Regions from separate parts of the Mycobacterium sp. NGS50 genome, predicted to be linked through region 2. Evidence: riboswitches for the same ligand, from Rfam matches in the RefSeq annotation. Region 2 holds a riboswitch; each other region holds the start of a gene.

Region 1 (5,354 bases), on a different contig from region 2:
CGCGCCGCCGAGTACATGCAGCCCGTCGCGGATCTGGGCGTCTTTGATCTCGCAGAGCCAGCCGTCGACGTGCAGCAGGAAGTCGTCGAACTCTTCATCTTCGGGCCGCTCGTCGAGCCCCAGATCGCGGTGCATCTCCGCGGCGCGCATCAGGTTCCAGATCTCGCCGCGGATCGCCGGCAGCTTCGCCGGGTCCATCGTCGCGATGTTGCCGTACTCGTCGAGCAGCTGTTCCAGCCGGGCGATGTCACCGTAGGATTCCGCCCGCGCCATCGGCGGAATCAGGTGATCGACGATGGTGGCGTGCGCCCGCCGCTTGGCTTGGGCGCCCTCGCCGGGATCATTGACCAAAAACGGGTAGATCAGCGGCAGGTCGGCGATCATGGCGTCGGTCGCACAGGCGGAAGACAGCGCCGCGGTTTTGCCGGGCAGCCATTCCATCGAGCCGTGCTTGCCCAGGTGTATCACCGCGTGCGCACCGAAACCCCTGCCCAGCCAACGGTACGCGGCCAGATAGTGGTGACTCGGCGGCAGATCCGGGTCGTGGTAGATCGCCACCGGGTTCTCGCCGAATCCACGCGGCGGCTGGATCATCAGCACGATGTTGCCGGATCGCATTGCGGCCAACACGATCTCACCGTCGTCGTTGACGAAAAGCCTGCCGGGCGCCGGACCCCACGCCTGGGTCATCGCATCGCGCAGTTCCGCCGGAAGTTCGGCGGTCCACTCGGCGTACTGCGCTGTGCTCACGCGCACCTGCGCGTCGGACAACTGCACGGCGCTCAGCCAGTCCTCGTCCTGCCCGCCCGCCTCGATCAGGGTGTGAATCAGCCGGTCCCCGGCCAGCGTTTCGTCATCGATGTCCAGCACCCCGAATCCGTCGCCGACGTCGTAGCCGGCGGCGGCCAGCCGGTGCAGCAGCCGCACCGCCGACGCCGGGGTGTCCAAGCCGACCGCGTTGCCAACCCGGGAATGCTTGGTGGGATACGCCGACAGCACCAGCGCCAGCTTCTTCTGTGCGTTCGGCACCCGCTGCAGCCGGGCGTGCTTGACCGCCACGCCGGCGACGCGACCGCAGCGCTCCGGATCGGCGACATAGTGCGGCAGCCCGTCGTCGTCGATCTCCTTGAACGAGAACGGCACCGTGATGATGCGGCCATCGAATTCGGGGATGGCGATCTGGGTCGCCGAATCCAGCGGGGACACCCCGTCGTCGTTGCTTTCCCAATCCGTCCGCGACGACGCCAGGCACAACCCCTGGAACACCGGGATATTCAGCGCGGCGATCCGCTCGACGTCCCAGGCGCCGTCGTCGTCCCCGGCGCCGACCGTGGCGGTGGCGTTCATCGCGCCGCCGGCGGCCAGCATGCACACCACCACGGCGTCCAGCGTGGCCAGCGCGTCGAACAGCTCGTCGGGGGCGTTGCGCAGTGACGCCGCGAAGATGGGTATACCGGCCGCTGCGCCGACCGCATCGATGGCGTCGGCCAGCGCGTGGGCGAAGCCCGCGTTGCCGCTGACCTCGTGGGCCCGGTAGTACAGCACCCCCACCCGCACCGCGTCCGCAGCCTCGGCCGGCTCGCCCCTTTCCCGCTGGGCGTATCCCCATTCCGGGATCACCACCGGCTCGTGGAAACCCTCCCCGGTCAGCAGCACTGTGTCGCACAGGAACGCATGTAGCTGGGCGAGGTTGGCCGGCCCGCCCTCGGCCAGGTAGGCGTGCGCCTGCGCGGCCACACCGATCGGGACCGTCGAACACTCCATCAGCTCGGCGTTGGGTGCGCGCTCGCCTCCGAGCACCACCAGCGGCAGCCCGCGTTCGCGGACCACCGCGAGTTCGCTTTCGATCTCGGCGGATGATCCGAGCACCCGCAGCACCACGACGTCGGCGCCGTCCAGCACCGGTTCGATCGGTTGGCGGGCCGGGTTGCCGAGCCGGAATGTCGCGCCACTGGCGCGTGCGGACAGCAGGTCGGTGTCCGAGGTGGACAGCAGGGCGATGCGTCGCATAACGAGGGTCCTCCCGAGGGGTTCGCGCCCCTTGTCGTCGGATGCCCGCGGCCAGTATCTGACTTGGAACACGCCCCCAACACGCGCCCCTCACAGTGGCGGAACCGTCCCGGATTTCCACCGGGTTCCTGTTTGCCACGAGACGGCGGCCAGCCTAACGCAGCGAACATGCGAGAATGTCGCCGGTAAGGCGATGACGACATGAGGAAGCCGGTGCAATTCCGGAGCGGTCCCGCCACTGTCATCGGGGAGTGACCCTCAACAGCCACGGCCCGCCACGTGTGGGGCTGGAAGGCGAGGCGAACAGTGATCCGAGAGCCAGGAGACTCACGTCATCGCGTCCTGCGTACCGGGGCGGTGTACCCCGAGGAAGCTGATGCACGCCCATGCCCGGTGCGCTGCGGGTAGCCCGCACGCTAGCCATAGCGCTGGCCATCTCGATGGCCGGCTGCTCTGCCGAACACGCCTCCCCCGCAACGGATACGCGGCCGGGCTGCATCACCGACTTCGATCCGGCCGCCGACTACTTCCCGGACAAATCGACACTGTCGGAGGCCACCAACTTCTCGATCGACTACCACAACAGCTACCAGGTCCTGACCGTCAAGCGCCCCTATCTCGGCGGCGAACCGGTGTCCTATGTGTTGGTGCGCTGCGGTGCGCCTGCACCGGCGCCGGCCGGCGAGCTCGCCCACGCCCAACAGATCACGATCCCGGTACGCGGCCTGTATTCGGGTTCGACGACGCATCTCGCGATGATCACCGAGCTCAGCGCCGCCGACGTGGTGACCGGAGTGGCCAGCCCGGCCACGGTCGCTGATCCGCAGATCCGCCGACGCATCGACGCCGGCCAGATCGTCGGCTACGCACCGGGCGGCCAGATCAACGTCGAGACCGTGCTGCACGCCGGCCCCGACGTCTTGGTCACCCCGGGCATGGACGACCCCGGCTATCCCAAGCTGCGCGAAGCAGGCGTCCCGGTGGTCGCCGACGCCGAATGGCTGGAGCCCACGCCGCTGGGCCGGGCCGAATGGGTCAAGATGTTCGCCGCGCTGACCGGAACCGAGCGGCAGGCCGGGCACGCGTATCAGGCCATCCGCGACCGCTACCGCGCCCTGGCCGCACAGGCCGCGTCGGCCACGCCGGTCGACGTGCTGGTCGGCACCATGTATTCGGGCAGCTGGTCGATGCCCACCGGCGGCAGCTACTCCGGCCGCCTGGTCGCCGATGCCGGCGGTGTCTACCCGTGGCTGGCGGACACCGGCGCCGAGAACCGGCAGTTGAACTTCGAGTCGGTGTACGCCCGCGCCGGAAGCGCACCCCTGTGGCTGGTCACCGACGATTGGAAAACGGTGGGCGACGCGGTGTCCCAGGACAGTCGGTACGGCGAGCTCGCCGCGGTCCGCAGCGGACAGGTGTGGTCGGCGACCAAGGCCGTCGGGACGCAAGGTCACAACACCTACTGGGAACGCGGGACGGCGCGACCGGATCTGCTGCTCGGCGACCTGGTTGCGATCCTGCACCCCGAGCTGGCCCCCGGCCATGCATTCGAGTTCTACCAACGAGTGGCCCGATGAGAACACCGACGCGCACCACGCTGGTGTTGGCCGGCCTCGCCGCCGCAGTGCTGGCGCTGGCGCTGCTGGGGCTGGTGCTCGGTCCGGTGCGCGTGCCGCTGGCCGACACCGTCCGGGTGCTGTTGGGCATGCAACCCTCCGATCCCCGCTGGCAGGTGATCGTGGCGAACATGCGGCTGCCCCGGGTGCTCACCGCGCTGGCCGCCGGGGCCGCGCTCGGGGTTGCCGGCCTGCAACTGCAGACGCTGTTCCGCAACACCCTGGCCGACCCCTACATTCTCGGCGTCAGTTCCGGCGCCAGCCTCGGCGTGGCGCTGGTGGTGCTGCTCGGTGGGGCGGCCGGCGCTGGATTCGCCGCCGGTATGGCCGGGGCCAGCCGCGCCGGTGGGGTCATCGCGGCAGCGCTGGGTGCCGCGGCGATGCTGACCCTGGTGCTGACGCTGTCCCGCTGGACCCGTTCGGCGGCGACGCTGCTGCTGATCGGGGTGATGTTGGGCGCGGCCAGCACCGCGTTGGTGAGTCTGGCGATGGTCTACGCCGACCCGCAGCGGGTGCAGCAGTTTCTGCTGTGGGGGCTGGGCAGCTTCGCCGGAACCGGCTGGGCCGATCTGCGGCTACTGCTACCGCTGGTGACGGTCGGGCTGGTCGCCGCGACGCTGACGATCCGGCCGCTCAACGCCTTGCTGCTCGGCGAGAGTTACGCGGCGACGATGGGTATCAACGTGCGCCGGGCGCGGGTCATCACGGTCGGCTCGGCGTCGCTGCTGGCCGGTGTGACGACCGCGTTCTGCGGGCCGATCGCCTTCCTCGGCCTGGTGGTACCGCATGTGGCCCGCATCGCCGTCGGCACCTCCGATCATCGTGTGGTGGTACCGGCGGTGACGTTGCTGGGTGCGACGGCCGCGCTCGGGTGCGGCATCGTCAGCCAGGTGCCGGGTAGCAACCTGGTGATTCCGGTCAACGCGGTCACGGCGCTGGTCGGAGCCCCGGTTGTGATCACCGTGCTGCTGCGGACCCGTCGCGGATCGGGGTTGCCCGCATGACGCCGGCGGTTGAACTTGTTGATCTGGCAATCGGCTACCGCACCCGGCGCCGGTCGGTGACGGTGGCAACCGGGCTGGGGGCACGGGCCCGCCGCGGCGAACTCACCGTGCTGATCGGCCCCAACGGCGCCGGCAAGTCCACCCTGATCCGCACGTTGGCCGGGCTGCAGCCCGCGCTCGACGGCCGTGTCTTGCTCGACGGCGCCAACCTCACCGGGCTGCCCCGTGACGAGCTGGCCCGCCGGGTCGCGGTGGTGCTGACCGAGCGGATCGAACCGGGGCTGCTGTCGGCCCGGGAACTGGTCGGGCTCGGCCGCATTCCGCACCTGGGATTGGCTGCCCGGCTGCGTCCGGCCGACGAGCAGATCGTGGACTGGGCGCTGGCGGCCACCGGCGCGCAGCATCTGGCCGATCGGCCGGCGGCGGAGCTCTCCGACGGTGAATGCCAGCGGGTACTGACCGCGCGGGCGTTGGCCCAGCGGCCGGGGCTGCTGGTGCTCGACGAGCCGACCGCCTTCCTCGATGTGTCTTCGCGGGCCGGTCTTTTCGGGTTGCTGCGCGAGCTGGCCCGCGACCAGCAGTTGGCGGTGATACTGAGCACCCACGACCTGGAGCTGGCGTTGCGGGTGGCCGATCGGGTCTGGCTGCTGGATCCGGCCGGCACCCTGACCGATACCGTCGGTGAGGAATTGATGCTGGCGGGGCGCATCGGCGCGATGTTCGA
Region 2 (5,354 bases):
CGCGCAGCGACGCCGCCATCTCCTCGCTGCTGGGCACCCGTGGTGAGTGGATGTCGTAGACCCCGGGCCCGACGCTGTTGGAGAACCCGATCGCGTTGAGGTCGTCGAGCACCTCCATATGCGAGCGGGCCGCCTCGATCGAGGTGACGTCGGCGTCCAGGTCGGCGATCGCCCCGATGACCTCGCCGAACTCCGAGTAGCACAGGTGGGTGTGGATCTGTGTGGAGTCAGCGACCCCGGAGGTCGCCAACCGGAACGCACCGACCGCCCAGTTCAGGTAGGCGGCCTTGTCCGCGTCGCGCAGCGGCAACAGTTCGCGCAGCGCCGGCTCGTCGACCTGGATCACCGCGATGCCGGCGTCCTGCAGATCCACCGTCTCGTCGCGGATGGCCAGCGCCACCTGGTTGGCGGTGTCGGCCAGCGGCTGGTCGTCGCGGACGAACGACCAGGCCAGGATGGTTACCGGACCGGTCAACATGCCCTTGACCGGCTTGTCGGTCAGCGACTGCGCGTAGGTGGCCCACTGCACCGTCATCGGATGCGGGCGGGCGACGTCCCCGTAGAGCACCGGCGGACGCACGCAGCGGCTGCCGTAGGACTGCACCCAGCCGTTGGCGGTGGCGAAGAAGCCGTCCAGCTGCTCGGCGAAGTACTGCACCATGTCGTTGCGTTCCGGCTCGCCGTGTACCAGCACATCCAGGCCAAGCTGCTCCTGCAGCTCGATCACGGCGGCGATCTCGGCCTGCATCCGGCGGGTGTACTCCGCGTCGTCGATCTCCCCGGCGACCAGCGCGGCGCGGGCCTTGCGGATCTCGACGGTCTGCGGGAAGGACCCGATCGTGGTGGTTGGCAGCGGCGGCAGGTCCAGCCGCTCGTCCTGTGCCTCGCGGCGCGCCGTCGCCGATCCACGGTGGGCGCCGGCGGCGGTGATCGTCTCGATGCGCGCCCGCACCTGTCCGTTGTGCAGGCGTGGATCGGTTCGGCGCGACGCCACAGCGGCCGCCGAGGCGGCGAACTCGTCGGCGACCGCGTCACGCCCGTCGCGCAGGGCGCGCGCCAACGTCACCACTTCGGTGACCTTCTCGGCGCCGAACGCCAACCAGCTGCGCAGGTTGTCGTCCAGGCCGGTTTCGGCGTCCAGGGTGTAGGGCACGTGCAGCGTGGAACACGACGTAGACACAGCCACCGCGCCCGCGCTGCCGAGGGTGGACAGCTTGCCCAGCGCGGCTTCCAGGTCGGTGCGCCAGATGTTGCGTCCGTCGACCACCCCGGCGACCAGGGTCTTGCCGGCCAATTCGGGCACCGTGGCAACCGAGGCCCCAGAGCCGTAGACCAGGTCGACGCCGATCGCCTCCACCGGGGTGCGGGCCAGGGCCGCCAGCCCCGCGCCCGGCTCACCGAAGTAGGTGGCGACGAAGATCGCCGGCCGGTTGGCCGCCGAACCCAGCACGGTGTAGACCCGCTCGGCCAGGGCGGGCGCCTCCGCGGCGATGTCGGTGACCAGCACCGGCTCGTCCAGCTGCACCCAGTCCGCACCGGCCTCGGCCAGCTTGCCCAACAGCTCGGCGTAGATGTCGGTCAGTTCGTCGAGGCGGAAGATCGGTGCCGGCGCATCGTCGACGGCCTTGCTCAACAGCAGGAAGGTGATCGGGCCGATGATCACCGGGCGGGCCGGAATACCTTGATCCTGAGCCTCTTTGAGCTCCGTCAGCACCTTGGTCGGATTCAGCGCGAACTTCGTGTCAGGCCCGATCTCGGGCACGATGTAGTGGTAGTTGGTGTCGAACCATTTGGTCATCTCCAGCGGGGCGATCTCGTCGGTGCCCCGGGCCGCGGCGAAGTAGCGGTCGAGGTCGTCGGCGACACCGGCCACCCGGGCGGGCAGCGCACCCAACAGGACCGCGGTGTCGAGCATCTGGTCGTAGTAGGAGAAGGTGTTCACCGGCACCGAATCCAGACCCGCCTGCGCCAGCGCCGCCCAGGTGTCGCGGCGCAGGGTGGCGGCGGTCGATTCCAGGTCGGCGCGGCTGGTGCGACCGGCCCAGTAGCCCTCGGTTGCACGTTTGAGCTCGCGCCGCGGTCCGATGCGCGGTGAGCCGATGATGGTGGCGGTAAACGGTTGAGCGCTCACAAGTTCGTCCTTCACTCGCGGGGGTGGTCACCGCCGGCGGACGCAAACCGATCCGGTCACGGCCCATGCTGACGGGATAGCAGGTGCAACCGTGACGGCCGGACGCCCATTCCACGAGGCGGTAAGCCGCCGGACGCGGCGCGCCCGGCACAGCTGGCAGGTCTTCGGACTCACAGGCACGCACCGCTGGGTGCTCCTACTAGCCGTCGCTTCCCAGTCCTTCGACCAGTGCCGTTGACGGCGGTCGTTCCTGCTTACCGCTGCGGGACAGTCCCGGATTCTCACCGGGTTCCCTCTCGCGACGCATACGCCTCGCTCGATGCTGACGCCGCACAGGCGCCGTCAGCAGACCAGCTGCGCTTTGGAGATTACCCCGTGAACGCACTGCCGCGATCACCCCTCCGATTTTCCGGCGAGGCCTTCGCACGCGCCTCGAGTCAAAGGTCCCGTCGGCTGGCCAGCGCCTCGGCGATGGGCACGTCACCGTCGTTGAATTCGATTGTGCGCCGGATCGTCGTGCCGTCAGCCAGGGCGGCGGCGACGACCCGTGCGACGTTCTCCCGTGACACCTCACCTTTCCCGGCCTCCGGACCCAACGCGATGCCGCCGGTGGCCGGCTCCAGGGTGAGCCGGCTGGGCCCGAGCACCGTCCAGTCCAGATCGCTGGCCCGCAGATGAGCATCGGCGGCGGCCTTGGCCTCGGCGTACGGGAAGAAGGAGTTAGCCTCGGGCACACCGTGATCGGGCCCAGCGCCGAAATAGGACACCATCACGAACCGGCGCACACCGGCCTGCCCGGCGGCATCGACGACGCGGATCGCCGCGTCCCGGTCCACCGCATAGGTGCGGGCCGGGTTACCGCCGCCGGCACCCGCGCTGAACACCACGGCATCGTGGCCGGCCAGCAGGTCGGCCAGCGCGGCGGTGTCCAGTTGCTCGATGTCGGCTACCAGGGGAGTGGCGCCGGTTGCCGCGACCTCCTCGGCGTGGTCGGGGTTGCGGAAGACCGAGGTGACCTGGTCTCCGCGGTCGCTCAGGATGCGGGTCAGCTGCAGGGCGACCTTGCCGTGACCGCCGATAACGACAATGCGTGCCATGTACCCGACGCTACCCGCCACGACGTGGGCACGCGATCGGCCGGACCCTTCCGATGGGAACAAATATTAGTTTATAGTCTGGCGTGATCCGCAAAGGAGCCACCGCGAGATGTTGACCCTGCGCTTCGACATGCGCGCTCCCGCGGCGGGAGCGCCGACCGCGGAGCTGTACGCCGCAGCGATTGAGATGTGTGGCTGGGCAGAGACGCGCGGCGCGATCGCCGCGGTGCTTTCCGAGCATCACGGGACCGAGGACGGTCACCTGCCGTCGCCGCTGGTGCTGGCCGCGGCGATCGCCGCCCGCACGAACGCACTGGCGATCATGCTCGCCGCCGTGGTGCTGCCATTCTGGGATCCGGTCCGGCTGGCCGAAGAGATGAGCGTCCTGGACATCATCAGCAAGGGGCGCGTGGCCTACGCCTTCGGCCTGGGTCACCGTGCCGAGGAGTACGCACACTTCGGCATCGACATGCACCGGCGAGGCCGCTTGGCTGACGACAAGTTGACCCTGCTGCTGCACCTGTTGCGCGGTGAGCCGGTGCACCACGATGGCCGCCGCATCCATCTGACGCCGCCGTGCGTGACGCCCGGCGGTCCGTCCATCATGATCGCCGGCGGCAGCGCGCCGGCGGCCAGGAGAGCGGCTCGTCACGGACTGGGATTCATCGCCCAGACGAATTCCGGTGGTCTCAAACAAATTTACGAGGACCAGTGCAGGGCCCACGGCAGGGAGCCGGGGCCGGCGCGGTTTCCCGACGACGACGCGCCGACCACGGTGTTCGTCGCCGACGACGTGGACCGCGCCTGGTGCGAGCTCGGCCCGTATCTGCTCCACGACGCGGTGACCGCCGCACAGTACCGGCACGGCGACGACACGGTTGCCAGCATCTCGCGGGCCGCCAGCGTGGACGAATTGCGTGCCGCGCCGGGCCCCTACCGGATTTTCACCGTGGACGAAGCCGTCGGGCATCTGCGCACCGGCCGCAGCCTGCCGCTGCTGCCGCTGTGTGCCGGTCTGCCACCCGCATTGGCCTGGCCGTATCTGGAACGTGCGGCGTCGGCTGTGGCTCGAGCTGGGGGTCACGCATGAATCCGAAGACCCGAGTGGTCGTGTGGGCGACCGGAGGCGTCGGCTCCATCGCCATCGACGCTGTCCGGCGTCGCCCGGACCTGGAACTCATTGGCGTCTGGGTACATTCCGCGGACAAGGTCGGGCGCGACGCCGGCGAGCTGGCCGGAGGCACCGCGATCGGGGTCGCGGCGACCCAGGATGCCGAGGCGCTGATCGGGCTGCGGCCGGACTGCGTCGTCTACGCCGCAAACGGGCCCGACCGCGACGCCGGCGCGGTGCCCGACTATCTGCGGCTGCTCGAGGCCGGAATCAACGTCGTCTCGACGACGTCGACCAGCCTGGTGTACCCGCCGAGCTATTTTCATCCCACCTGGCGAGAACAGCTCGAATCCGCGGCGTTGGCCGGTGGCGCCTCGTTCTACGTCTCCGGTGTCTTCCCGGGATTCGGCTCGGATCAGCTGGCACTGGTGCTGGCCACCCAATCAAAGACGATCCGAACTGTGACGGTGACGGAGATCGCGCTCAACGACCACTACCCGGTCGCCGACGTCATGATGGACGGGATGGGATTCGGGCGCCCACTGGACTTCGAACCGATGCTGAGCACTCCCGGCTTCATCGAAATGGCCTGGAGTGCACCGATTCACCTCATCGCGCAGGGGCTGGGCGTTGAGGTAACCGAGGTTCGCGGCTCGCTGGAGCGCCGCGTCACCTCGCGCGAGATCGAGGTTGCCTTCGGCACGATCACGGCTGGAACGTGCGGTGCCGTGTGCACCAGGGCGGCCGGCGTCATCGACGGTCGGGAAGCCATCGTGGTCGAGCACATCATCCGGATGGCTCGCGACGTGGCACCTGAGTGGGCGACCTCGGAGTGCGATGCCACCTACTGTGTCGACATCGACGGCGAGCCCGACATCCACTGCTCGATGACGCTGGGAGCTGCCGAAGGCCACGGCGCCGGCAGGGGCGCGATGGCCGCCACCGCCATGCGCGTCGTCAACGCGGTGCCCTACGTGGTGGACGCGGCACCGGGACTACTGAGCTCGCTTGACCT
Region 3 (5,354 bases), on a different contig from region 2:
TACCACTCAATACCGCGCTGGCCCTTCTGGCCGGCGTCCATCGGGTGTTTGACCTTCGCCATCTCGGTGACCAGGTCGGCGATCTCGACCAGTCGCGGGTGAGCGCGCCGGCCGGTGACCACGACATGCTGGTGACCCGGCCGGTTCACCAGGGTCTGCACCACGTCGTCGATGTCCACCCAGCCCCAGTCGATCGGGTAGGTGAACTCGTCGAGCACATACAGGTCGTGAGCCTGGGCGGCAAGGCGGCGTTTGATCTCGTTCCAGCCCGCCAAGGCATCGCCCGCATGATCCTCGGTGCTGCCGGTCTTGCGGCTCCACGACCAGCCAGAACCCATCTTGTGCCACTCGACCGTCCCACCCTCACCGGTTTCGTCGTGCAAGGTGCCGAGCCGCTCCAGCACGGTCTGCTCACCGACGCGCCACTTGGCGGACTTGACGAACTGGAAGACGCCGATGCGGAATCCCTGATTCCAGCCACGCAATGCCAATCCGAAGGCCGCGGTGGATTTCCCCTTGCCGTCCCCGGTGTGCACCACCAGCAGCGGCCGGTTGCGACGCTGCCGGGTGGTCAACCGATCGTCGGGCACCGTCAGCGGCTGCCCCTGCGGCATCAGGCGGCTCCTCTCACGATGTCGGTCAGTGCCTCGGCGCTCACCTGAGGCAGCGGAATGTATTCGGCCCGTAGATGATCGGCGAGCGCGCGGGCCAGTCCCAATCGCATCCTGCCGTTCTCGCAGTCGACGACGACCGCGGAAACACGTTGTGCGGCCAGGTGATCCGCGGCTTGTCGGGACCGTTCGACGGGATCGGCGCCGGCCGTGGCCCGGCCGTCGGTGAGTACCACCAGCAGCGGGCGACGCGCCGGATCGCGGAGCTTCTCGCGCCGGATCACTTCGCCGGCCTCGGCCAGACCCTCGGCCAGCGGAGTACGGCCACCGGCCGGCACCTGATCGAGCCGCACCGCCGCGATCTCCACCGACCCGGTCGGCGGCAGCAGCACCTGGGCGCCGGTGTCGCGGAACGTGACCACGGCGACCCGGTCGCGGCGCCGGTAGGCATCGAGCAGCAGCGAGGCGATCGCGGTCTTGACGTGACGCATCCGCTCGGCGGCGGCCATCGAGCCGGAGGTGTCGACGACGAACAGCACCAGGTTGGCTTCCCGGCCCTCGCGGGTCGCGCGCCGCAGATCGGTTGCCGCCAGCAGGAGACGGCCGCCGGCGCGGCCGCGGGCAACCTGGTGCGGTGCGGCGGCGCGAACCGTCTCGAACAGATGCAGGCCGGTGCCCGCCGCGTGCAGCGGGGCGGCACCGGTGCGGCGCCCGATGCTGGTGCGGGCGCGGCTGCGCCGCCCGGCCTGGCCGTCCCCGACGCCGTTGACAGTGAAAAGCCGTGCTCGGTACGGGGAATCGGCGCTTATCGTGCTCGTTCCGCCTTGGCCGGGCGAAGATGGCTCGCCTCGATCCGGCGCGCTGCCGCCCTCAGGTCCGGGCCCGTCGGGTTCGGGTTCCGGATCCGGCTCTTCGGGCGGGAGCAGCTCCTCGAGCTGCGCCTCGTCCAGTCCGGGCGCGTCGAACGGATTGCGCCGACGCCGATGCGGCAATGCCAACCGGGCAGCTACCCGTATGTCGTCAACGGCCACCTCGTCGCGGCCCTGCCACGCCGCGTGTGCCACCGCGGTGCGGGCGGTGACGATATCGGCGCGCAACCCGTCGACGTCGAACGCCGCGCACACCTCGCCGATCTTGAGCAGTAGGTCGTCGGCCAGCCGCACCCGCGCCAGCAGCGCCTGAGCATCGAGAATCCGGGCGCGCAAACGGTTCTCGGCCTCGGCGTAGCGGCTACGGAACGCCACCGGGTCGGCGTCGAACGCCAGCCGCCGGCGCACCGCGTCGGCGCGCAACCCCGGATCGCGTGGCGCGGTGACTTCCACCGTCAGGCCGAACCGGTCCAGCAGCTGCGGACGCAGCTCACCCTCCTCCGGGTTCATCGTCCCGACGATGACGAAGCGGGCGGCGTGGGTGACCGACACCGCGTCGCGCTCGACGGTGAGCTGCCCCATCGCGGCCGCATCGAGCAGCAGATCCACCAGGTGGTCGGCCAGCAGGTTCACCTCGTCGACGTAGAGGATGCCCCGGTGTGCCCTGGCGAGCAGCCCGGGTTCGAATGCGACGACACCGGCGCTGAGCGCCTGTTCCAGCTGGATCGAGCCGACGACCCGGTCCTCGGTGGCGCCGACCGGCAGTTCCACCAGCCGCACCGGCCGCGTTTCGACGGCGGCGTCGGCGCCGAACGGTCCGTCGGGGGAGAGCGGATCGGGATCGGCGGGATCCGACGAGAACCGGTCGCCGGCCACCACCTGGATCGGCGGCAGTACCTGGGCCAGGCCCCGCACCAGCGTCGACTTGGCGGTGCCCTTCTCGCCGCGGATCAGTACCCCGCCGATGGTGGGCGAGATCGTGCTGAGCACCAGCGCCAGCGCCATGTCGTCCAGGCCGCCCGGCGCGTCCGGGTCCGCGCCGACGACGGCGGGGAACGGGTAAAGCTGTTGCATACGTGAGGCTCCGCTCGTGAGTAACGCGAAGCCGGTAATCGGACTGACCGAGAAGCATCCGTCGGATGCGCCGCGGAACACCGTAGCGGGCCTGCGTCGGAGTCGCACCGACTTCCCTGGCACCTCGCGCCGCTACCCTAGCACCGTGCCTGCACCCGATCGCCTCACCGTTGTGGGTATCGGCGCCGACGGCTGGATCGGCCTCACCGAACCGGTGCGCGCGGTGGTGCGGGACGCCGACGTGGTGCTCGGCGCGCCACGCCAGCTGGAGTTGCTGCCCGTTGTGGCAGGCCAGCACCGTCAGCCGTGGCCGTCGCCGCTGAGCGCCGGTCTGCCGGGGCTGCTGGAGGGGCTGGCCGGCCGGAAGGTGGTCGCGCTCGCGTCGGGAGACCCGATGCTCAGCGGCGTCGGCACCACCCTGGTCGGGCTGTTGGGCGCGGGCCGGGTGACGGTGTTGCCGGCGGTGTCCTCGGTGGCGTTGGCCCGGGCCCGGCTGGGCTGGTCGGCGGAGTCCACCGCGGTGATCAGCGTCGTCGGCCGCGACGTGCACACGGTGTTGCGTGAACTGGCACCGGGCCGGCGGCTGCTGGTGCTGTCCGCCGACGAGACCACGCCGGCCCAGTTGGCCGCGCTGCTGGTCGATCGCGGCTTCGGCGACAGCCGGATGCTGGTACTGGGTGACCTGGGCGGGCAGTCCGAATCGGTGCGGGAGAGCACCGCGGCGGGTTTCGCAGGCCCGGTTCCGCGGCTGAACATCGTCGCGCTGGACCTGGTCGGCCCGATGCGGCACGGCTGCGGATGGGTGCCCGGCTTACCCGATCAGGCGTACGAGCACGACGGGCAGCTGACCAAACGCGATCTGCGGGCAATCGCCCTGGCCCGGCTGGTGCCGGTGCCCGGGCAGTTGCTGTGGGACGTCGGTGCCGGTGCCGGGTCGGTCGGCATCGAGTGGATGCGCGCCCACTCGGCCTGTCGCACCGTCGCCGTCGAAGCAGACGAGGCCAGGGCCCAACGTATTTCAGCCAACGCACGCAACCTCGGCGTACCGGCACTCACCGTGGTCCACGGTTCCGCGCCGGCGGCGCTGGCGGGTCTGCCGGCACCGGATGCGGTCTTCATCGGCGGCGGTCTGAGCCGGCCCGGGGTACTGGCCGACTGCCTGGCCGCGCTGCGGCCCGGCGGCCGACTGGTCGCACACGCGGTCACCCTGGAGACCGAGGCGCTGCTGGCCGCCGGGTTCCGCGAGCACGGCGGCGAGCTGACGCGCATCCACGCCGAACACGTTGCCCCGCTCGGTACTTTCACCGGGTGGACACCGGCGCGCACCGTCACACAGTGGGCGCTAACGCTGCCGTGATCGGTCCCGGCCCGGATCGTAGAGGTGACTCTCCCCGGCGCACGAATCGTGGCCTTCGGTGAGTGCCCTTCCGACCAGGATCACGGCGGCTTGACGCAGGCCCGCCGCCTCAACCTGCCCGGCGATGTCGGCGAGGGTGCCGCGCAGCACCAACTCGTCGGGTTGCGACGCCCGGTAGACGACGGCCACCGGGCACTGCGGCCCGTACTCGGGGGCCAACTGGGCCATCAACTCCCGAGTGCGGGTGATGGCCAGGTGCAGCACCAGGGTGGCGCCGGTGGCCGCGAACGCGGCCAGTGATTCACCGGCCGGCATTGCCGTGGAGCGGGCCTGGGTGCGGGTGAGCACCACCGACTGCGCCACCAGCGGCACGGTCAGCTCACGGCCCAGGACCGCGGCGGCGGCGGCGTAGGCCGCCACACCCGGAGTGACGTGCCACGCCACCCCCGCCGCGTCGAGCCGACGGGTCTGCTCGAACACCGCGCTGTAGAGCGACGGATCTCCGGACACCAGCCGCACCACCCGGTTCCCGGACTCATGGGCCCGCACCAGCCGTTCCACGATGGCGTCCAGGTCCAGATCCTGGGTGTCGACGAGTTCGGCCGCACCAGAACAAACTTCGAGCACATCCGGATCCAGGTAGCTGCCCGGGTACAGCACCACCTCGGCGTCGGCCAGCAGTCGGGCGGCACGCACCGTCAGCAGGTCCGCAGCGCCCGGACCGGCGCCGACGAACTCGACCGGCGTCCTCATCGCACCCACCGTGGCGTCCACACCCGGCCCGACGGCGTCACCCTCGTCGACGACGCCCCCACCAGCAGCAGGCATTTCATGTCGATCGCGTCGGTGTCCAACTCGCCCAGGGTGGTCACGGTCAGCGACTCGTCGGCCCGGCCGATGTCGCGGCCGATGACCACCACGGTCTGCGGAAAGCGGTGTTCCAGCAGCACTTTGCGTGCGATTGCGATCTGGTCGGGCCGGGCACGCGATGCCGGGTTGTAGATCGCCAGCACCAGGTCGGCGTCGGCGATCGCCCGCAGGCGGGCTTCGATCACCGCCCACGGCTTGAGCCGGTCGGACAGGCTCAGCACCGCGAAATCGGCCCCGATCGGAGCGCCGGCACGCGCGGCCACCGCCTGCACGGCGGAGACTCCGGGCAGCACCCGCACCGCAACATCGCGATACCGCTCACCGTCATCCAAGGCCTCGAACACCGCGGCCGCCATGCCGAACACCCCAGCGTCCCCGCCGGAGACCACCGCCACCTTCTCACCGCGTGCCGCCAGATCCAGCGCGAAGCGGGCCCGGTCCAGCTCGACGGTGTTGCCCGACGAGTGCCGCCGCAGCCCCTCACGTTGTGGGACCCGCGCGACGTAGGGGCGATAGCCCACCACATGGTCGACCTCGGCCAGCGCGTCGGTCGCCTCGCTGGTGAGCCAGCCG
Region 4 (5,090 bases), on a different contig from region 2:
ATCCTGGACCGGCATCTGGCGCCGCTGGCCGACGCGGTGCGCCGGCTCGGCCCGATCTCGGAGCTGCTGCTGCGCGGCAACGCCGCGTCCGCGGTTCTCGGAGCCGCCCGCACCCTGGCAACCGAGCCGGGCTGGGAACTCGCGCGCACCCTGTGCGCAGACGAACGGCTCACCGGCGCCGTGCGTTTCGCCGCATCCGGCACCGGCTACCGGCGCACAACCTGCTGCCTGTTCTACCGCACGCCCGGCGGCGGGTTGTGCGGCGACTGCGTGCTCACTCGCAAACCCCAGGTTCGCCAGGACCGAAACAGGAAGGGAACCTCATGACCGAGAACACTGTCACAGCAGCCGACACCGCGAGCGTCATCGCCGATCCCCCGATCGTCGACACCGAAGACCGCGGCCGCGAACAACTCTGGCCGCTGCCCACCGACCAGAACAGCCTGCTGGAACTGCTGCACCTGTGTTTCGACGAATACTGGGACGACATCTGGTTCGGCATCATCATGCAGGGCGCCGCCTGGGAAGTGGCCGCACCCAACGCACCCAAGCGGATCTCGATGCTCGACGGCTACGCCACCGTCGATTTCGGCCGTTGGCACTTTCACCTGTGCATCGGCAAGCACCGCGCCAGCGGTACCGAGCTGGGCCGCATTCGCCGCTGCACCCGCGCCGAGTTGTATCGCCGGATCGGCAAGGACGGCCACCCGATGTCCTGGGGCGTGCGTCTCTACAACGGGCGCGATGAGCAGATGATGACGGTCATGCTGCCGAATCCATTCCTCACCAACGACCAGCAGATGCGCGACGAACCCGACTGGACCCAGCTCGAGTTGTGGGACAAGCTGCGCGACAAGTACCTGGGATTGGGATCGGACCCGTTGGACCGCAGCGGGAATCGGATCCGCTGCGGCGGTTAGGGCTCGTCCGCCGTCCAGGTGTTGGGCATCATCGGGCTCACCGCGCCGCCGCCGAACCTGTCCTCGACCAGCGTGGTGAGCCCCGCCGGCCGGACGGTGGCTATCTGATGCGTGCCGGCGAAACCGTGCCGTCCAGCACCGCGATCCGACGCCGTCACCAACGCCGGCTCCGGTGCGGGATCGGGCTCTAGATCCATGTACTCGTACCCGCGTCCGAGCATGCCGGTCTTCACCCGGCGCCGGCGCCGTTGCGGACTCGCCTGCCCCGAAGCCGGTTCGGCCACAGCGATATCGGCACTGTCCGGATCCGGCAGCGGCCTCTTGCGGGCGCTGGTGCCCGCCGCGCGTCGGGCACCCAGGCCCAAGTCGCCGACCATGTACATCGCGGCCGGCATGCTCACCGACGGCGGCCCTGCCGGAGTCGGCGGCGGGGCACCGCTCGGCGGGGTGGGGGCCGGTGCCGGCGCCGGCGGCGGCGCGGGGGCCGGTGCCGATGTGGGTGTCGGCGCCGGTGCCGAAACCGGCTGGGCCAGAGTCGCCCCCAGCGACGGCGGGACGGATGAGCCCACGGCGGGAACGGCGGGTGCCAGGTGCGCCAAGGCTCCGATGCCGAGACCGCCGAGCACCCCCGCCGGCGCCAGCACAGCCGAACCGGCCAACAGCGGCAACAGCGCCGGCAACAGCACCGTCTGGGTGATCAGGTAGTTGAGCGCCTGCACGGTGTTGCCGATCGTCGACCCGACGATCTCAATGAACGCCAGCGGTGCGACCAGGACCAGGGCTTGGGGATTGAACAACGCGGTGTACATGATCGCCAACAGATCGTCGATGATCACGATGCTGGTGAACGCGATGTAAGACCCCGGGTCCAGCGGCACCGAGAGGATGTAGGCCAGGTAGGCCGGGTTGAGATAGCTCAGCGGGTTGCCGGTCCAGCCCAGCCACGATCCGGGCACCCCGGCCGGCGGCAACCACGATGAACCCCCGAGACTGGCGAACCACTGCGCCAGCGGGTCGGAGATGTCGCCGAACCCGATCTTGTCGAAGAACTCCAGCAGCTCCGCGTACAGCGGGTACTCGCCGCTGTCGGGGTAGGGCGGCTGAGGGACGAGTCCTTCCAGCCACTTCGCGAAGTCGAGGAACCATTGCGGTGGCTCCGGCGGTGTGGCGTCTGCGGATTGGGCCGCCGTCGAGTGCGCCTTGAGCACCGGTGGCGCCGGCTCGAGCTGGGGCGCGGCCGCCACGGCGGAGGTGGCGGTCGCCTCGTAGGCCGTCATCACGGTTGCGGCCTGCACCCACATCCGGGCGTAGTCGGCCTCGTTGAGTGCGATCGGGATCGTGTTGATCCCAAAGAAGTTTGTACCGATCAGCACGGCATGGGTGGCATGGTTGGCGACCAATTCGGCCGTTGTCGGCATCGCCGCCAGCGCGCTGCTGTAGGCGGCGGCCGCCGCCTGTTGTTGGGCGGCCGCCGCCGTCGCATCGGCCCCAGCACGCAGCAGCCACCCGAGGTACGGGGCATGAGCTGCCGCGTACACCTCGGCCGACGGTCCCTCCCACACGCCCGACTGCACCGCCCCCAACAGCGCGGTCAGCTCATCGGCGACGGCGGCGTACTCGGCGGACAGCGCAGTCCAGGCGGCTGCCGATGCCAACAGCGGCCCCGGCCCGGGTCCGGCGGACAATAACGTTGAATGTACTTCCGGTGGGGCGGCCATCCAGATCGGCGCGGTCATCGCAGACCGCCGGCAGCCACCCGAGAAAAGCGAAACATGGGTGTTCGTCAGCTCTCTCGGGGTACACCGCCCCGGGTCGCAGGACGCGATGACGCCAGTATCCTGGCTCTCGGATCACAGCTCGCCTCGCCTTCCAACTCCGCAAAGAGCCGTGGCGGTTGAGGGTCGCTCCCCGATGACAGTGGCGGGACCGCGCCGGATTCACACCGGCTTCCTGCAACGTCATCGCCTTACCTGCGGAATTATTGCATGACCCGAATCCAGCCGGTCACACGCTCACCGGACCGGCGCCGTGCACCGCTTCGGCGAGCGCATCGGCCAGCGGATCGACATCGGCATCGTGCAGCCCGGCGATCGTCACCCGGATCCCCGGGGCGCTGCCGATCCGGTATCGGCTGCCCGGCGCCGCCGCCCACCCCGCCGCGAGTAGCCGGGTCATCGCCGCCGTCTCGTCGGGCACCGGAATCCAGACGTTGAGCCCGGAGCGGCCATGCGCAACCAGACCACGGTCGGCCAGCGCTCCGCAAAGCAGCGAACGGCGGTGCGCGTAGGCCGTTTCGGCCTGGCCGACCAGTCCGGTAGTTGTCTCGTCGCGCCACAAATCGACGGCCAGATCCTGCAGCAGGTGGCTGACCCATCCCGGCCCCAGCTGCTGGCGGCCGTGCACCCGCTCCACGGTGCGCCGGTCCCCGGCCAGCACGGCCAGCCGCAGGTCCGGGCCGTATGCCTTGGCCGCCGACCGGACGAATGCCCAGTGCCGCGTCGATCCGGCCAGCGGGTGCAGCCCCACACCGGCGATGCCGGCGCAGTGGTCGTCCTCGATGAGCAACACCTCATCTGACCGGGTCGCCAACAGGTTTCGCAGCACCTCGGCCCGGGGCGCGGATACAGCTGCGCCGGTGGGGTTTTGGGCACGGCTGGTCACCACCACCGCGCGCACACCGCGCTGCAGCGCGCCGGCCAGATCCGCGGGCAGCGGTCCGTCATCGTCGACGCCGACCGGTTCCGGCGAAAGCCCCAGCGCACCCAGCAGATCCAGCAGATTGGCCCAGCCCGGATCCTCCACCGCCACCCGGTCTCCCGGGCGCAGGTGGGCGGCGAGCACCCGCTCGATTCCGTCCAGTGCCCCGTAGGTCACCGCGAGATGCTCGGCGGCGACGCCGTCGCCGCCGAGCGCGGCGCGGGCGTGTGCCGCCAGTTCCGGTGCGATCGGCGGATGCCCGTAGAGCACCGGCGCCCCGGGCTGTCGCGGCGGGGCCTCGAGGATCGGCAGTAGCGCGGGGTCCGGATTGCCGGTGGACAGGTCGCGCACCCCCGGCGGCACCGCCAGCCCGAGCAATGACCGTGGCGTGGTCGCAGGCCGGTCCCGCACCCGGGTGCCGCGTCGGCCCGAGCTTTCAACGGCACCACGATCACGCAGCAGCCGGTAGGCGGCGGCAACGGTGTTGGGATTCACCTGCAGGTGGGTGGCCAGCGCTCGGATCGGCGGCAGCGCGGCGCCGGGCACCAATGCTCCTCGGGAGATGCCGTCCTCGATGCTCGCCGCGATGGCCTCCGCACCGGAACCACCGATCGTGTATTGTACTGGCACGAACATCATTATGTACTAGTACGTAATTAAGGGCAATCCCATGACCGAGACCTATGCACCGACCTCGACGACCACCCCCACCCGGTATCGGGAACGGGCACGCTACGACCGCGAAACCGTGCACGGCATCCTCGACGAGGCACTCATCTGTCATGTGGCCTACATCCGCGGGGATTACCCGGTGGTGCTGCCGACCACCCACGCCCGCATCGACGACACGCTGTACCTGCACGGTTCCACCGGCAGTGGTCCGGTGCTGGCCGCCGGCCCCGCGGGCCTGCCGGTCTGTGTCACCGCCACCCTGGTCGACGGTCTGGTGCTGGCCCGCTCGGCGCTGCACCATTCGATGTCCTACCGCTCGGTGGTGGTCCTCGGCGCCGCGCGTCTCGTCGACGACCAGCGCGAGAAGCGTCGCGCGCTCGATGCACTGCTCGATCACGTCGTTGCGGGCCGGGCCGCCGATACCCGGCCGGCCAACCCCCGCGAGCTGGCGGCGACCGCGGTGCTCGCCGTCGATCTCGTCGAGGTGTCCGCCAAGGTGCGCGCTGGTGGCCCGGCCGACGACGCCGAAGACCTGGGGCTGCCGCACTGGGCGGGCGTCGTGCCATTGACGCTGGTGGCCGGCCCGCCCGAACCGGCCGACGACCTGGACCCGGCCATCGCGCTGCCGCACTACCTGACGTCCTACCGGAGGCCACACTGATCGGCTTGACCACGCCGAGTGGCATCCTCACGACGTGACACGCCGGGCGAGCGTCGGGGATATCCCACTCGGCGCGGCCTGGGTCGAGTGCCCGGCCCCCGGTTGGTGGCACGTGATCGGCGACATGCGCTAGGCTTTAA

The links. A riboswitch is a leader RNA that binds a small molecule or an ion and turns the genes downstream of it on or off. The one in region 2 is predicted to bind cobalamin.
Region 1: linked by a shared signal. The riboswitch ahead of cobN (cobaltochelatase subunit CobN) and the one ahead of metE (5-methyltetrahydropteroyltriglutamate--homocysteine S-methyltransferase) in region 2 are both predicted to bind cobalamin.
Region 3: linked by a shared signal. The riboswitch ahead of AC5Y36_RS17045 (magnesium chelatase subunit D family protein) and the one ahead of metE (5-methyltetrahydropteroyltriglutamate--homocysteine S-methyltransferase) in region 2 are both predicted to bind cobalamin.
Region 4: linked by a shared signal. The riboswitch ahead of AC5Y36_RS11890 (PPE family protein) and the one ahead of metE (5-methyltetrahydropteroyltriglutamate--homocysteine S-methyltransferase) in region 2 are both predicted to bind cobalamin.

What each region holds. Positions count from the first base shown of each region.
Region 1 covers NZ_JCALCW010000014.1:9,106-14,459, forward strand. Annotated here, with positions in the region: gene cobN (cobaltochelatase subunit CobN) at 1-2,010, opposite strand, end outside; cobalamin riboswitch at 2,043-2,173, opposite strand; cobalamin riboswitch at 2,170-2,359, shown strand; gene AC5Y36_RS11870 (ABC transporter substrate-binding protein) at 2,397-3,587, shown strand; gene AC5Y36_RS11875 (FecCD family ABC transporter permease) at 3,584-4,630, shown strand; gene AC5Y36_RS11880 (ATP-binding cassette domain-containing protein) at 4,627-5,354, shown strand, end outside.
Region 2 covers NZ_JCALCW010000012.1:131,202-136,555, reverse strand. Annotated here, with positions in the region: gene metE (5-methyltetrahydropteroyltriglutamate--homocysteine S-methyltransferase) at 1-2,131, opposite strand, end outside; cobalamin riboswitch at 2,270-2,499, opposite strand; gene AC5Y36_RS11140 (SDR family oxidoreductase) at 2,569-3,228, opposite strand; gene AC5Y36_RS11135 (LLM class flavin-dependent oxidoreductase) at 3,338-4,318, shown strand; gene AC5Y36_RS11130 (NAD(P)H-dependent amine dehydrogenase family protein) at 4,315-5,354, shown strand, end outside.
Region 3 covers NZ_JCALCW010000023.1:76,327-81,680, reverse strand. Annotated here, with positions in the region: partial or broken gene cobO (cob(I)yrinic acid a,c-diamide adenosyltransferase) at 1-614, opposite strand; gene AC5Y36_RS17045 (magnesium chelatase subunit D family protein) at 614-2,554, opposite strand; cobalamin riboswitch at 2,567-2,696, opposite strand; gene cbiE (precorrin-6y C5,15-methyltransferase (decarboxylating) subunit CbiE) at 2,700-3,911, shown strand; gene cobM (precorrin-4 C(11)-methyltransferase) at 3,897-4,664, opposite strand; gene AC5Y36_RS17030 (precorrin-2 C(20)-methyltransferase) at 4,661-5,354, opposite strand, start outside.
Region 4 covers NZ_JCALCW010000014.1:15,136-20,225, forward strand. Annotated here, with positions in the region: gene AC5Y36_RS11880 (ATP-binding cassette domain-containing protein) at 1-327, shown strand, start outside; gene AC5Y36_RS11885 (DUF7676 family protein) at 324-920, shown strand; gene AC5Y36_RS11890 (PPE family protein) at 917-2,656, opposite strand; cobalamin riboswitch at 2,732-2,896, opposite strand; gene AC5Y36_RS11895 (aminotransferase class I/II-fold pyridoxal phosphate-dependent enzyme) at 2,925-4,247, opposite strand; gene AC5Y36_RS11900 (pyridoxamine 5'-phosphate oxidase family protein) at 4,288-4,950, shown strand.